3 regions of the Delftia sp. DLF01 genome follow, and region 2 is predicted to be linked to each of the others. Evidence: predicted binding sites of a transcription regulator. Region 2 holds the regulator's gene; each other region holds the start of a gene.

Region 1 (4,644 bases), on a different contig from region 2:
GCAGCCGCTGCTGTCTGGATGGTGAAGGTGCCGGGCTGCGTGCTGACGGCGGCCAAGCCCGTTCCAGCCAGCAGTCTTGCCAAGGCTTCGCGTGCACTGAGATTGCCGCTGACTGCTGCGCCTTGGCGTCCTTCGACCAGCCCGTCATCAAAGAGCACCTGCGCTTGCGTCTGGCGGCCAAATGCCTTGAGGGCTTCAAGCAGGGGCTGGGCCGCGATGTGAAAGGGCTGGCGGGTTTCCATGGCGGCGGCGGGCTGGGCCAGCGCCTCGCCGGGGCTGACGGCCATCACGGCTACCGCTGCCGACACGAGCACCGCCACCAGGCTGGGCCGCAGCACAGGGCCGCACTCCTGTGTGCGGACAGACCGCGCACGGTGCACGGCCAGCTTCCCATTGTTGTTCTCGAAACGTTCCCTCGACTGACCTTGGTACATGACCTGTAGCTCCTGGATTCCTTGTGCGTACGACGACGACGGCAGGCCCAGGGCAGGAAGGCGGGTACGCCCGCTTGCCAGATCAGGCGGGGGCGTAAAAGACAGCCAACTGCGCGGGGATGCCGCTTGCTTGCGGCCGTTGGCTGGGAATCAATCAGAAAGCGGTGATTGCTCATTTCCGTGGCTGGCAGCCCCGGGGCGCAGAAATTCCTCGCCCCTACCCATGAAGAAGCAGGAAAAGGCAAAACCAGAGAACCCGACAAAATGAAACAATTTGTATCTCAACGAAAACCGATCAGCCAGCCACCCTCGGCGCGCCGCTGCACGCGCACGCTGGCTACGCTGGGCAGGGCCAGGAGGAAGCGTTCCGGCTCCTCCAGCGCAATCAGGCCCGAAACAGTCACGGCCTGGAGCGCAGGGCTCTCTATCTCCACCGGCTGGCCGAGGTAGCGCGACAGTTCATCCGCCACATGCCGAAGCGTGGCGCGCTTGAAGTAGATCTGCCCGGTCCGCCATTGCGCAACGTCTTGCGTTGCCACTGAAAGGCTGCGGCGGCGCCCGCTGGCGGGATCGATGGCCACACCCGCACCCGGGCCCATGGCGAGCACGGGGGCTTCGGGATGGGTCTTTGAGCGCACCTCGACGCGCCCTTCCTGCACCTGCACCACGAATTCCGGCGGGGCTGCCCGCACATTGAATGCGGTGCCGACGACGCGCACCTGGCTGCCGCTGCTGTCCACGGTGAAGGGCTTGCCGGCATCCGCCGCGACCTTGAAGAAGGCCTCGCCCTGGTCGAGTACGGTTTCGCGCCGGCGGGGGTAGTAGCGCACCTGAAGGCGGCTGTTGGCATTGAGCGCCACCTGCGATCCATCGGGCAGGTCGATGCGGCGAAGTTCGCCGGGAGCGGTGGCGATATCGACCGCATAGCTGGCGGTGTTGTCCCAGCGGTGCCAGCCGTACCCGGCGGCGACCACGGCGAACAGTGCTGCGGCGAAGGCCGATGCCATGGCGGGTCTGCGCGGCCGGTCCGCGGCCCCTGCAGCACTGCTTGGCTGCGGCGCCGGCCTGCCGGCGCGCGGTGCTTCGCGAGCGGCAGCCGCTGGCGGGTTGCTCCCGTAGACCGCCGGGAACATGGCCTTGAGTTGCTCCGCTTCACGCCAGGCGCGGCCGACACCGTCCATGGCCTCGCGATGGGCCGGGTCCTGCGCCAGCCACTCGTCGAGAGCGCGCTCGTCCGCGCCCGACCAGCCGGGCTGCTGGCGACGCACATACCACTCGCCCGCGCGATGGTTGAGCCCAAGCACCTGCTCGGGCGGGAGGTCCTGCAACCGGGAATGGCCTGGCTCTGCGCTCATGCTCTTTTGCCCTGCGCCGGTGGGGCGGCGCATTCGTCGTCGTTGTCTTCTTCGGCATCCAGTGTGCCCTGCAGGGCCTGCAGGCGCCTCATCTGAGTGGCACTTGCGAACAAGATGCGCGTCTCGCAATAGCCGACGGCCCGGCCCAGGTGCTTCACCACCATCCGTGTACTGATCCCCATGCAATCGGCGGTTTCCTCAACGGTGCGCCCCTCGATCCGTTGAAGAATGAAGGCTTCGCGCTGCCGTGGCGGCAGTTCCTGGATCGCCTCGTGCAGTCGCGTCAGCCGCTGGCGGCTCTCGGCTTGACGCTCGGTGTCTCCGAAGCCCTCGGCAGAGATGGCAAGCAGCTCTTGCTGGCAGTCGTCATACGGAACACTCTGGAGCCCTTGCGCCTCCGGGCCCTTTTCCCAGTCTCGCGCCGCCACGCTGCGCACGGTCTGCCGCAGATAGGGCTGCTCCTGCCCGGGCTCGAGATTCCTGCCCGTGGCGGCCACCCGCGCGAACACTTCCTGCGCCGCGTCCTCGACCGCTGCAGTGGTTCGAAAGTGTCGGCGCAACAGGCGCATCACAGGCGTGCGCCAACGCGTATAGAGCGCAACCAGGGGAGCCTCTGGAGTCTGGCGCCCAGGTATCGGCTCACCCCGCGCTGCGGAGACCGGATCGCGTTTCATCCCCTAGCCTTTGCGCACGGGAGGAATGCAGCAGCCGACCGTGAACCCGCAAGGGCACTGCATTCGTCAGTGATGAAAGTCTGGAGGTGAGGCACAACGCGCAGATGGGCAACCGATCCGTGGCGCCGGGGACCCCCACGCATCGGATGGACAACGACGGGGAGGGGCGCCCTGGCCATGTGCGCAGATCGCATGGATGAATGAGATTCATTCCCATTCTAGCGCCTGGACGTCCTGCAATCAGGACTCTGGCCCCCAGCGGCGCGCCGCAGGAACTCCATCGGCGCGGGCTCCGCAGATGCCACGTCTTGCCATAGTGCTGGCCGAGCGATGAGCCAACACCCACCGGGAATCCGTGGCGCAAAAGCATGTGAGGCGTCGTTACACACTGCGGCACATCGACCCTACCCCTTGAATCCTGGCCGAATTGCCTTATTATTAGCACTCGTTGGGTATGAGTGCTAACAGTCCTCTGTCCCACATTGCTTCGAATGCCGGCCCGCCGGGCCGGCAAGTCTTTGTTTCAACTTTGTTGATGATTTAGGAGTTGGTATGAACCTGCGTCCCCTGCACGATCGCGTGATCGTGAAGCGCCTCGAGAACGAAACCAAGACGGCTTCGGGCATCGTGATCCCCGAGAATGCCGCCGAGAAGCCCGACCAGGGCGAAGTGCTGGCAGTGGGCCCCGGCAAGAAGAACGACAAGGGCGAAGTGATCGCTCTGAACGTGAAGGTCGGCGACCGCGTTCTGTTCGGCAAGTACAGCGGCCAGACCGTCAAGGTCCATGGCGACGAACTGCTGGTGATGAAGGAAGACGACCTGTTCGCAGTCGTCGAAAAGTAATCCGCGCTTCGAAACCGCACTTTCCAACTGAATCCGGAGAATTGAAATGGCAGCAAAAGACGTAGTTTTCGGCGGCGAAGCACGCGCCCGCATGGTTGAAGGCGTGAACATCCTGGCCAACGCGGTCAAGGTCACCCTGGGTCCCAAGGGCCGCAACGTGGTGCTGGAGCGCTCCTTCGGCGCCCCCACCGTGACCAAGGACGGTGTCTCGGTCGCCAAGGAAATCGAACTCAAGGACAAGCTGCAGAACATGGGCGCCCAGCTCGTGAAGGAAGTGGCCTCCAAGACCAACGACATCGCCGGTGACGGCACGACCACCGCCACCGTGCTGGCACAGGCCATCGTCCGCGAAGGCACCAAGTACGTGGCCGCCGGCCTGAACCCCATGGACCTCAAGCGCGGCATCGACAAGGCTGTCGCCGCCCTGGTGGAAGAGCTGAAGAAGCAATCCAAGGCCACCACCACCTCCAAGGAAATCGCCCAGGTCGGCTCGATCTCCGCCAACTCCGACGAATCCGTGGGCAGCATCATTGCCGAAGCCATGGACAAGGTCGGCAAGGAAGGCGTGATCACCGTTGAAGAAGGCAAGTCGCTGGCCAACGAACTCGACGTCGTCGAGGGCATGCAGTTCGACCGCGGCTACCTGTCGCCCTACTTCATCAACAACCCTGAAAAGCAGGTTGCCCTGCTGGACAACCCCTTCGTGCTGCTGTTCGACAAGAAGATCAGCAACATCCGTGACCTGCTGCCCACGCTGGAAGCCGTGGCAAAGGCCGGCCGTCCCCTGCTGATCATTGCAGAAGACGTCGAAGGCGAAGCCCTGGCAACGCTGGTGGTCAACACCATCCGCGGCATCCTGAAGGTTGTGGCTGTCAAGGCTCCTGGCTTCGGCGACCGCCGCAAGGCCATGCTGGAAGACATCGCCATCCTGACGGGCGGCAAGGTCATCGCTGAAGAAGTGGGCCTGGCGCTGGACAAGGTGACCCTGGAAGACCTGGGCCAGGCAGTGCGCATCGAAATCGGCAAGGAAAACACCACCATCATCGACGGTGCTGGCCAAGCTGCTGAAATCGAAGCCCGCGTCAAGCAGATCCGCATCCAGATCGAAGAAGCCACCAGCGACTACGACCGCGAAAAGCTGCAAGAGCGCGTGGCCAAGCTGGCTGGCGGCGTTGCCGTGATCAAGGTTGGCGCTGCCACCGAAGTCGAGATGAAGGAAAAGAAGGCCCGCGTTGAAGACGCCCTGCACGCTACCCGCGCTGCTGTGGAAGAAGGCATCGTGGCCGGCGGCGGCGTGGCTCTGCTGCGTGCCAAGCAAGCCGTGGGCGACCTGAAGAC
Region 2 (4,644 bases):
CTGGGCGGTGTCGATCAGGGTCTGGGCATGCGACAGGCGCGTGTGCTGGGCATTGAGCTCGTCCCACTCGTCGGCCTGCGGGGCCAGCTTGTCGAGTTCGGTGATCTGCCACTGCAGCCGCTCGCGCTCGCGCTGCAGGCTGTCCTGGGCGGATTGCGCATGCTGCAGCGCCTGCCGGGCCTGGGACCAACGGCTCCAGCAGCCCTGGACCTCGCGGCTGTCGATGCCCGCATAGGCGTCCAGCAGCGCGCGTGCTGCGTCGGGCCGCGTGAGGCTTTGCCAGGCATGCTGGCCGTGGATGTCGATGAGTTGCTCACCCAGGGCGCGCAGCTGCGTGGCCGTGGCTGGTGTGCCGTTGATCCAGGCGCGGCTGCGGCCCTGGGTGTCCACCGTGCGCCGCAGCAGCAGGCCGCTGTCCTCGCAGGCTAGGCCTGCGGCCTCCAGCCAGGGGCGCAGCCGTGCGCAGCCGTCGAACTCCACGCAGATGTCGGCCTGGGTGCAGCCTTCGCGCACCACGTCCGCGTCGGCGCGGGCGCCCAGGGCCAGCTGCAATGCGTCGATCAGGATGGATTTGCCGGCGCCGGTCTCGCCGGTCAGCACGGTGAAGCCCGCATGCCAGTCCAGATCCAGGGCCTGCACGATCACGAAGTCGCGCAGAACGATGCGCTTGAGCGCCATGGTCAGGCGCCTCCCTCGTTCCAGCCCAGTTTCTTGCGCAGCGTGGCGAAGTAGTTCCAGCCCTTGGGATGCAGAAAGCGCACGCTGTGGTGGGCGCGGCTCACGAGGATGCGGTCGCCATGCTGCAGCGAGGCCAGGGACTGCATGTCGAAATTGGCGCTGACATCGCGCCCGGCCACGACCTCGATCGTGACCTCGTTGGCATCGGACAGCACGATGGGGCGGTTGGACAGGTTGTGCGGCGCAATGGGGGCCATCACCCAGGCGGGGATGGAAGGGTGCATCATCGGCCCGCCAGCAGACAGGGCATAGGCCGTGGAGCCCGTGGGCGTGGCCACGATCAGGCCGTCGGCGCGTTGGTTGGAGACAAAGCGGCCGCCCACCTCGATGCGCAGCTCCACCATGCCCGAGGTGCCGCCGCGGTTGACCACCACGTCGTTCATGGCCAGGGCCTCGAACACGCACTGGCCGTCGCGGATCACGCGGGCGCACATCAGAGGACGCAGGTCCTCCTCGTATTCGCCCTGCAGCATGGGCGTGAGCGTGGCCTCGAAGTCCTCCAGCGCGATGTCGGTGACAAAGCCCAGGCGGCCCTGGTTCACCCCGATCAGGGGCGTTCCGTATTGCGCCAGATGCCGGCTCACGCCGAGCATGGTGCCGTCGCCGCCGACGACCAGGCCCAGGTCGCAATGCCTGCCCAGGCCATCGACATCGAGGGTGGGGTAGTCTGTGAGCCCTGCGTGCAGGGCCGATTGGGTATCAAGCACGACTTCGCAGCCCTGGCGCCTGAGGAAGTCCGCAATGCGCTCAAGCGCGTTGCTGGCATTCTCGGACGGGGCGCTTGCGCTGGGAGCGTGGTACTTCCCGATCAAGGCAACGTGGCGAAACGTGGACGTCATTTCTGGAAATTACATCATTAAAATCATCACATGCTCGACGAACGTGCCAAGTTGTTGCTCAAAGCGCTGATCGAGCGTTATATCGCTGACGGCCAGCCTGTGGGCTCGCGAACCCTGTCGCGTGCGTCGGGGCTTGAATTGTCGCCTGCCACGATACGCAATGTGATGGCTGACCTCGAAGACCTGGGGTTGATCATCAGCCCGCACACCTCGGCGGGCCGCATTCCGACCGCCCGGGGCTACCGGCTGTTCGTGGACACCATGCTCACTGCAGACCGTGCCGATATCGTGACGCCCGAGCTCGCGCCCGAGCAGCCGCAGAAAGTCATCGCCAACGCCGCCAACCTGCTGTCCAGCCTTTCCCAGTTCGTGGGCGTGGTGCTGGTGCCGCGCCGCACCTCGGTGTTCAAGCACATCGAATTCGTGCGGCTGTCGGAGCGGCGCTTTCTGGTCATCATCGTATCGCCCGACGGTGACGTGCAAAACCGCGTCATCTTCACCGACGTGGACTACTCGTCCTCGCAGCTGATCGAAGCCTCCAACTTCCTCAACAGCCACTACGCGGGCCTGGCCATGGAAGAGGTGCGAGAGCGCCTCAAGGGCGAGGTGGAGCTGCTGCGCGGCGAGGTGGCCACGCTCATGCAGGCGGCCGTCAACATCGGCACGGAAGCCATGACCAGCGCCCAGGAGGACGTGGTCATCGCGGGCGAGCGCAACCTGCTGTCGGTCAGCGATTTCTCCAGCGACATGGGCAATCTGCGCCGCGCCTTCGACCTGTTCGAGCAAAAGACCCAGATCCTCAGGCTGCTGGACTTTTCCAGCCAGGCGGAAGGCGTGCGCATCTACATCGGTGGTGAAAGCCAGGTCGTGCCTTTCGAGGAGCTGTCCGTGGTCAGCGCGCCCTACGAGCTCGACGGCAAGGTGGTGGGTACGCTGGGCGTGATCGGGCCCACCCGCATGCACTACGACCGCATGATCCAGATCGTGGACATCACCTCCAAGCTCGTCAGCAATGCGCTGAGTCACAAGCGCTGAGTCCTGCGGGTTAGGCTCTACAATAGTTGTTTGCCATGGCCTGCATCCGTGCTGCCTTGGTGAATCAGGGGCCTTAGCTCATGCTTGGTTAGAGCAGCGGACTCATAATCCGTTGGTGCCCAGTTCGACTCTGGGAGGCCCTACCATCCATTGGTATGAAAAGCCTGCCGCCTTTCCGGGCGGCAGGCTTTTTTGCTGGGCACACGGCGCTGCATGGCGATGCCATCGCCCGGTTGCCAGGGAATGCGGTCGCCGGGTTTTTTGCAGAAATATGGCGCTTTTGTCCGGGAGCCCCAAAACCCGCTGCTACAATGCGAAGCGTTGCGGCTGTAGCTCAGCTGGATAGAGTACTTGGCTACGAACCAAGGGGTCGTGGGTTCGATTCCTGCCAGCCGCACCAAAAAACGCAAAGCCCTGAAGTTGAAAGACTTCAGGGCTTTTTCGTTTTCTGCATCCGCATCCGCGTCCCTGAGATGCCAGTCAGGCCTTTTCCGCTTTCGGCAGCACGATGCTGAAGGAGCTGCCCTGGCCGGGCGTGCTTTCTATCTCAAGCCGCCCACCATGGCGGGCGGCCACGGTGCGCACAAAGGCCAGGCCCAGGCCCACGCCGTCGAGGTGCTGGTGATGGTCCAGGCGCTCGAACGGCTGGCTCAGCCGGGCAACGGCCTGCCCATCCATGCCGGGCCCGTGGTCCCGGATGGTGATGCGGCAATGGCCTGCGTCCTGCCGCAGCAGGCATTGCACCGTGGCGGGGTTTGCCTGATCTGCGCGCGCTCCGTATTTGATGGCGTTGCCGATCAGGTTGACGGCCGCGCGGTGGAGCATGCCCGCATCGCCCAACACGGGGCATTCCTGTTCGGGCAGGTGGAACTCCAGCTGCACATGGGCCGCAGAGGCCTGGGCCCAGCAGCTTTCCACGGCCTGGTCCAGCACCAGGCCCAGGTCCAGCCGTTCCCGGCGCAGCGCCTGCTGCTGGGCGCGTGCCAGGTGCACGAAATCGTCGGCCAGCTGCAGGGAGGCCTGGGCATAGCCTTCGATGCGCGGCAGCAGGAGGCCGAGGTCGGGTGCCTGTACGGCGCCGCGCTGCATCTCCAGCAAGGTGATGATGGATGCCACGGGCGCACGGATGTCGTGCGAGATGAACTGCATGGCCAGGTCGCGCTGGGCCTGGGCGCTGCGCAGATCGCTGATATCGACCAGGGTGATCAGCCAGCCCGTGGTGGGCGGTGCCTCGAAGGTCTGGGTCAGCAGCATCAGGCTGCGTCCCATGGGGTCGCGCCCCTCGCTGCTGGGCGGCAGGCCGTGGGTGGCAAGTGCCTCGAGCGTGAGCAAGGGCTGGCCGGCGGATGCGCCGGCTGCCGTGTCCAGTGCCCGCAGACCATCGAGCAGCCGGGGCAGGGCATCGCCGGCACGCAGGCCATGCCCCAGGCTGCGCGCATAGGCGTGGGCTGCGGCATTGGCCAGCAGCACATGGCCCTGCCGGTCGCAGACAAAGGTGGGCGAGGGCAGCTGGCGCAGGCTTTCGCTGACGAAATGGTGCAGGGCGCGCAGTTGGCGCGAAGCCTGCTCCACGGCCGCGATGCGCTGGTCCAGCAGGTCGCCTCCCAGGCGCAGCGCGGTGGGCAGGCCCTGCCCCTGCAGGTCGCGCAGCTCCAGCGCCAGAAAGCGCGCGGCGGCGCGCAGGCGCAGCCAGCTCCATAGCGGATAGGCCAGGGCCAGGCCCAGCAGGCCGGCTGCAGGCGCCGTCTGCACCTGCCACAGGCGCGGTGCAAGCCCGGCCAGCGAAAGGCAGGCCAGGGCCAGCAGCGCGCAGGCCAGCATGCCGCCCGACGGGCCCAGCCAGGCCAGGGCCAGCAGGGCCAGCAGCACGGCTGCCGCATTGAGCGCGCGGTTGAGCGTGGCCGACGCGGGATGCACATGCGAGCCCTGCAGGCTGCCGTTGAGCACATGGGCCAGCATCTCCACGCTGGAGATGGGCCGCGCGCTGGTGCCCAGCGGTGCGGTGAAGCGGCTGCCCAGGCCGGTGGCCGTC
Region 3 (4,644 bases), on a different contig from region 2:
CAGGCGATCGATCACGGCAGCGGGCGTGGCGGCCGGCGCGTACAGGCCATACCAGCTCTCGACGCGGTAGCCCGGGACGGTGACGGCAATGGGTGGCACGTTCTTGAAGGCCGCAGACGGCTCGGCCGTGGTGACACCCAGCACGCGCAGCTTGCCGTTGTCGATGAAGGTGGATACCGCCGCCGCCGTGGCAAACATCATGTCCACCTGCCCGCCCATGAGATCGGTGAGCGCCGGGCCTGCGCCGCGGTAGGGCACATGGGTGAGCCGGACCTTGGCAAGGTTGGCGAACAGCTCACCCGCCAGATGCGCCGAAGTCCCGGCGCCCTGCGAGGCATAGGTCAGCTTGTCGGGACTGGCCTTGGCGGCGGCCATCACGTCCGCCACCGTCTTGTACGGGCTGGCGGCGGGCACCACCAGCACGTTGGGGCCGCGGCCGATCAGGATCACCGGGGCAAAGGCCTTGTTGCTCCCGTACGGCAGCTTGGCCTGCAACGCCGGATTGACGGCGTGCGCGAACGAAGCCACGACCACGGAATATCCGTCCGGCGCACTCTTGGCAACGTTGTCGGTGCCGATGATCGTGCCGGCACCGGGCTTGTTGTCCACGATGACGGGCTGGCCCAGGTCCTTGGCCATCTCGGCCCCCAGCGTGCGGGCGATCAGGTCCGTTCCACCGCCTGGCGCAAAGGGCACGACGAGGCGCACGGGCTTTTCGGGGAATGCTGCAGATGCTGCGCTGCAGACAGTCGCGAGCACGGCAATGAACGCAATGGCCCTTGCACAACGGCGGGCGGCGAAACTGGGCATGGTGTGTCTCCTGGTTCTATGGACAGAGGTCCGGTCACTGCGCCAGCGTTGCGATGACGTTGGCGACTGGCTTGTGAAAGCTTAGGGAAACGCACTGCACTTGTGACCCCCCATATTCCAACCAGTGAAATTCCAAAGCGAGCGCGTCAGAGCCTGCGGCTGCATTTCCCTTGCATTCGGTGGAATACTTGGCTTCCATCAGGCGCCCGTACCCGGGCAGGAAGAACACAGCTTTCGACATCGGGGCAAGCGCGTCCTCCCACCAGCGGCAGCAGCATGACGAACAGGCGATCCCCCATCCTCCATGACAAGCCGGGACAGTCCCCGAGCAACCGCTCCCTGGAAAGAGGCGTCGAAATACTGCGTGCGTTCAGGCCCGGCTCGGAACTGCTGGGCAACAGCGACCTGGCGGAACGCACCGGCCTGTCCAAGGCCACGGTCACCCGGCTGACGCAGACCCTGGTGGGCTGCGGCATGCTGCAGGCCGACCACCCGAGCCGGGCCTTTCGCCTGGCCCCGGCGGTCCTGAGCCTGGCGCACGCCATGCGCACGGGCTCGACGGTGCTGTCGATCGCGGCGCCCCTGATGCGCACCCTCGCCGAGACACGCCGGATCAACGTGGGCCTGGCATGTCCCGACAGGGACGAGATGGTCTACCTGGAATCCATCCGCTACAACCGCCGGATCGTGCTCAGGCATGTGGTCTCGGGCCAGCGTGTTCCCATGGAACTGACATCACTGGGGCGTGCCTACCTGGCGGCGGCGCCCTCGGCCAGGCGCAAGGCCTTGCTCGACAGCTTCAGGCTCAAGAGGGGCGCCCAATGGCCTGCGCTGGAGCAGCAGATCCAGGCGGCGATCAAGTCCGTGAAAAGCCAAGGCTTCTGCGCCGCATCGTGGCAGCCGGAAGTGGTTGCGCTGGCCACGCCGCTGGTGACACCCGATGCCATCTATGTCCTGAACTGCAGCGTCTCCACCACGGAGCCTTTGCCGGCCATCGTGCAGGAGCTGCACCCGGCCTTGCTGCAACTGGGCCGGCAGATTGAAAGCCTGCTGGAAAAACTGTAATGCTCTCCCAGCAATATGCGCCCACCGCTGGCAAGCAGGGTTTCCAAAAATCGCTCAGACTAGGCACAAACGACTTTTGGCACTCCAAAAATGAGTGCAACCGTCTGAAAAACCCACGGAACTTTGGCTTTAGCACTCGGTCATAACGAGTGCTAATATGAAGGAATGGAAGAAAGGAACTCTGCAATGACAAACGCCTCCGGCTCCATTGCGACCACCTTGGCACCCGCTAACCCCTGGGCCCTGGTGCCGCCTCTGGGCAATCTGGATGCCTACATTTCCGCGGTCAACCGCCTGCCCATGCTCACCCTTGAGGAAGAGCAGGACTACGCCCGCAAGCTCAAAGAACACAGCGACCTGGACGCCGCAGGGCGTCTGGTGATGTCCCACCTGCGTCTGGTGGTGTCCATCTCGCGCCAGTACCTGGGCTACGGCCTGCCGCACGGCGACCTGATCCAGGAAGGCAACGTGGGCCTGATGAAGGCCGTCAAGCGCTTCGACCCCGATCAGAACGTGCGCCTGGTGAGCTATGCCATGCACTGGATCAAGGCCGAGATCCACGAGTACATCCTGAAGAACTGGCGCATGGTCAAGGTCGCCACGACCAAGGCCCAGCGCAAGCTGTTCTTCAACCTGCGTTCCATGAAGCAGGGCCTGAAGTCCGACGCCGCCATGGCCGAGGACGGCGCCATGCTGCGTGACACGCTGACCTCGGGCGAGATCGACGCCGTGGCAGAGAAGCTCAACGTCAAGCGCGAAGAAGTCATGGAGATGGAAACGCGCCTGGCCGGTGGCGACGTGCTGCTGGACCCCTCGCCCAGCGACGATGGCGAGCAGGCCTTCGGCCCCATCGCCTACCTGGCCGATGGTGCACACGAACCCACGGCCATGATCGAGTCGCGCCAGCGCGACCACCTGGCCACCGACGGCATTGCCATGGCGCTGGATTCGCTGGACGACCGCAGCCGCCGCATCGTCGAGGAGCGCTGGCTCAAGGTCAACGACGACGGCTCGGGCGGCATGACGCTGCATGAGCTGGCCGCCGTGTACGGTGTCAGCGCCGAGCGCATCCGCCAGATCGAGGTGGCTGCCATGAAGAAGATGAAGAAGGCCCTGGCCGAGTTCGCCTGATGGCCTGACGGCCTGGGCTGACAGGCCGCTTCACGACAAACCCGGATAATCTCCGGGTTTTTTATTGCCCGCAGCCTTTGCGGCCCCCACGTACCCCATGCCCGCCAGCGCCATCTCGCCACTACGCCGCCTCTTCGCCAATGCCTTGGCCACCGCCCTGGCTTCGGCCCTGCTGCCTTGCGCTGCCGTGGCGGGCGATAACTGGCCCAGCAAGCCGCTGCACCTGATCGTCGGCTTTCCCGCAGGATCTTCCCCGGACCTCACGGCGCGCGCACTGGCCGAGCCGCTGGAAAAGCGCCTGGGCCAGCCCGTCATCGTCGAGAACAAGGTGGGCGCCGGCGGCAACATCGCAGGCGAGCAGGTGGCCCGTGCGCGCGACGGCCATACCTTCAGCGTGATGATCAACGGCAACCTGACGATTGCCCGCCTGCTCAACCCCGCCGTGCGCTACGACCCTGTGAAGGACCTGCAGCCCGTCAGCCTGATCGGCGTGGCGCCCCTGGTGCTGGTGGCTCCGGCTGGCGCGCCCGAGGGCCGCGCTTTCCTGGAGGCCGCGGCCCAGGCCGGCAGCCGCTGGAGCTACGGCTCCCCTGGCGTGGGCACGGTGGGCCACCTGGGCATGGAGCTGCTCAAGAGCCGCTCCGCGCTCAGGCCCGAACACATTCCCTACCCCGGCTATCCGCAGGTGTTCAACGCCATCCAGGGCGGCGACCTGCAGCTGTCCATGCTGCCGCCCGCACTGGCCATGGCCCAGGTGCAGGCCGGCAAGCTGCGCGGCGTGGCCGTGACCTCGGCCGCGCGCAGCCCGCTGGCGCCGGGACTGCCCAGCCTCAAGGAGCTGGGCGTGGGGGATTTCGATCTGGAGATCTGGAACGCCGTGGCCGCGCCCAAGGCCATGCCCGCCGCCCATGTGCAGAAGCTGGCCGAAGCGGTCAGCGAGATCGTGCGCTCGCCCGAGATGCGTGCACGCCTGGCCGCCCAGGGCTGGCAGGCTGTCGGCAGCTCGCCCGAGGGCCTGGCCCTGCGCATACGCCAGGACGTGACGGCACTGGGCCGCATCATCCGCGAACAGGGAATCCACGCGCAATGACGTGCTCGATCACACTGCCATGACCGCTGCCCAAGCCTTCACCGAACTCAACGCCTGGCAGGTCATGGCCTGGGGCCTGCTCTTCTTCGGCGTGCTGTACACGGCCGGCGGCTGGTGCATGACGGCGCTCACGCGCTGGCTGCAGCGGCGCGGCGTGGGCCGCGTGCTGGACACGCGCCCGCTCAAGCCCGACCAGTTGCGCCGCGAATGGCGCCAGTCGCTGCATTCGGTGCTGATCTTCGGCATCGGCATGATCGTGCCCTGGGGCCTTCTGCAATTGGGGTGGGCGCGGCTAGAGCCCGATGCAGGCCCCTGGCGCATTGCCATCGAAATCGTGGTGCTGCTGATCTGGAACGATGTGCATTTCTGGATCAACCACCGCCTGCTGCATACGCGGCTGCTGGGGCGCTTTCATGGTGACCACCACCGCTCCATCGTCACCACGCCGTGGTCCACCTACAGCTTCCATCCCATCGAGGCGCTGATGCTGGGCAACGTCATCCTGCTGCCCATGGTGGTGCATGACTTCAGCTTCTGGTCGCTCGCCT

What was found. The regulator HrcA, encoded in region 2, represses chaperone genes, less so after heat shock. The targets are predictions, from matches to a motif close to TTAGCACTCNNNNNNNNNGAGTGCTAA.
Region 1: IB269_RS22905 (co-chaperone GroES) is a predicted target of HrcA. The motif match lies at 2,902-2,928, and genes of this name have one in related genera.
Region 3: rpoH (RNA polymerase sigma factor RpoH) is a predicted target of HrcA. The motif match lies at 2,005-2,031, and genes of this name have one in related genera.

The regions. Positions count from the first base shown of each region.
Region 1 is NZ_JACVAZ010000004.1:416,815-421,458, reverse strand. Features, by position in the region: gene IB269_RS22920 (TonB-dependent siderophore receptor) at 1-434, opposite strand, end outside; gene IB269_RS22915 (FecR family protein) at 716-1,789, opposite strand; gene IB269_RS22910 (RNA polymerase sigma factor) at 1,786-2,463, opposite strand; gene IB269_RS22905 (co-chaperone GroES) at 3,016-3,306, shown strand; gene groL (chaperonin GroEL) at 3,353-4,644, shown strand, end outside.
Region 2 is NZ_JACVAZ010000001.1:110,893-115,536, forward strand. Features, by position in the region: gene recN (DNA repair protein RecN) at 1-678, opposite strand, end outside; gene IB269_RS00510 (NAD kinase) at 681-1,577, opposite strand; gene hrcA (heat-inducible transcriptional repressor HrcA) at 1,608-2,612, shown strand; tRNA gene IB269_RS00520 (tRNA-Ile) at 2,680-2,758, shown strand; tRNA gene IB269_RS00525 (tRNA-Arg) at 2,936-3,012, shown strand; gene IB269_RS00530 (CHASE2 domain-containing protein) at 3,093-4,644, opposite strand, start outside.
Region 3 is NZ_JACVAZ010000002.1:475,299-479,942, forward strand. Features, by position in the region: gene IB269_RS10610 (tripartite tricarboxylate transporter substrate binding protein) at 1-810, opposite strand, end outside; gene IB269_RS10615 (IclR family transcriptional regulator) at 1,087-1,875, shown strand; gene rpoH (RNA polymerase sigma factor RpoH) at 2,062-3,006, shown strand; gene IB269_RS10625 (Bug family tripartite tricarboxylate transporter substrate binding protein) at 3,104-4,096, shown strand; gene IB269_RS10630 (sterol desaturase family protein) at 4,116-4,644, shown strand, end outside.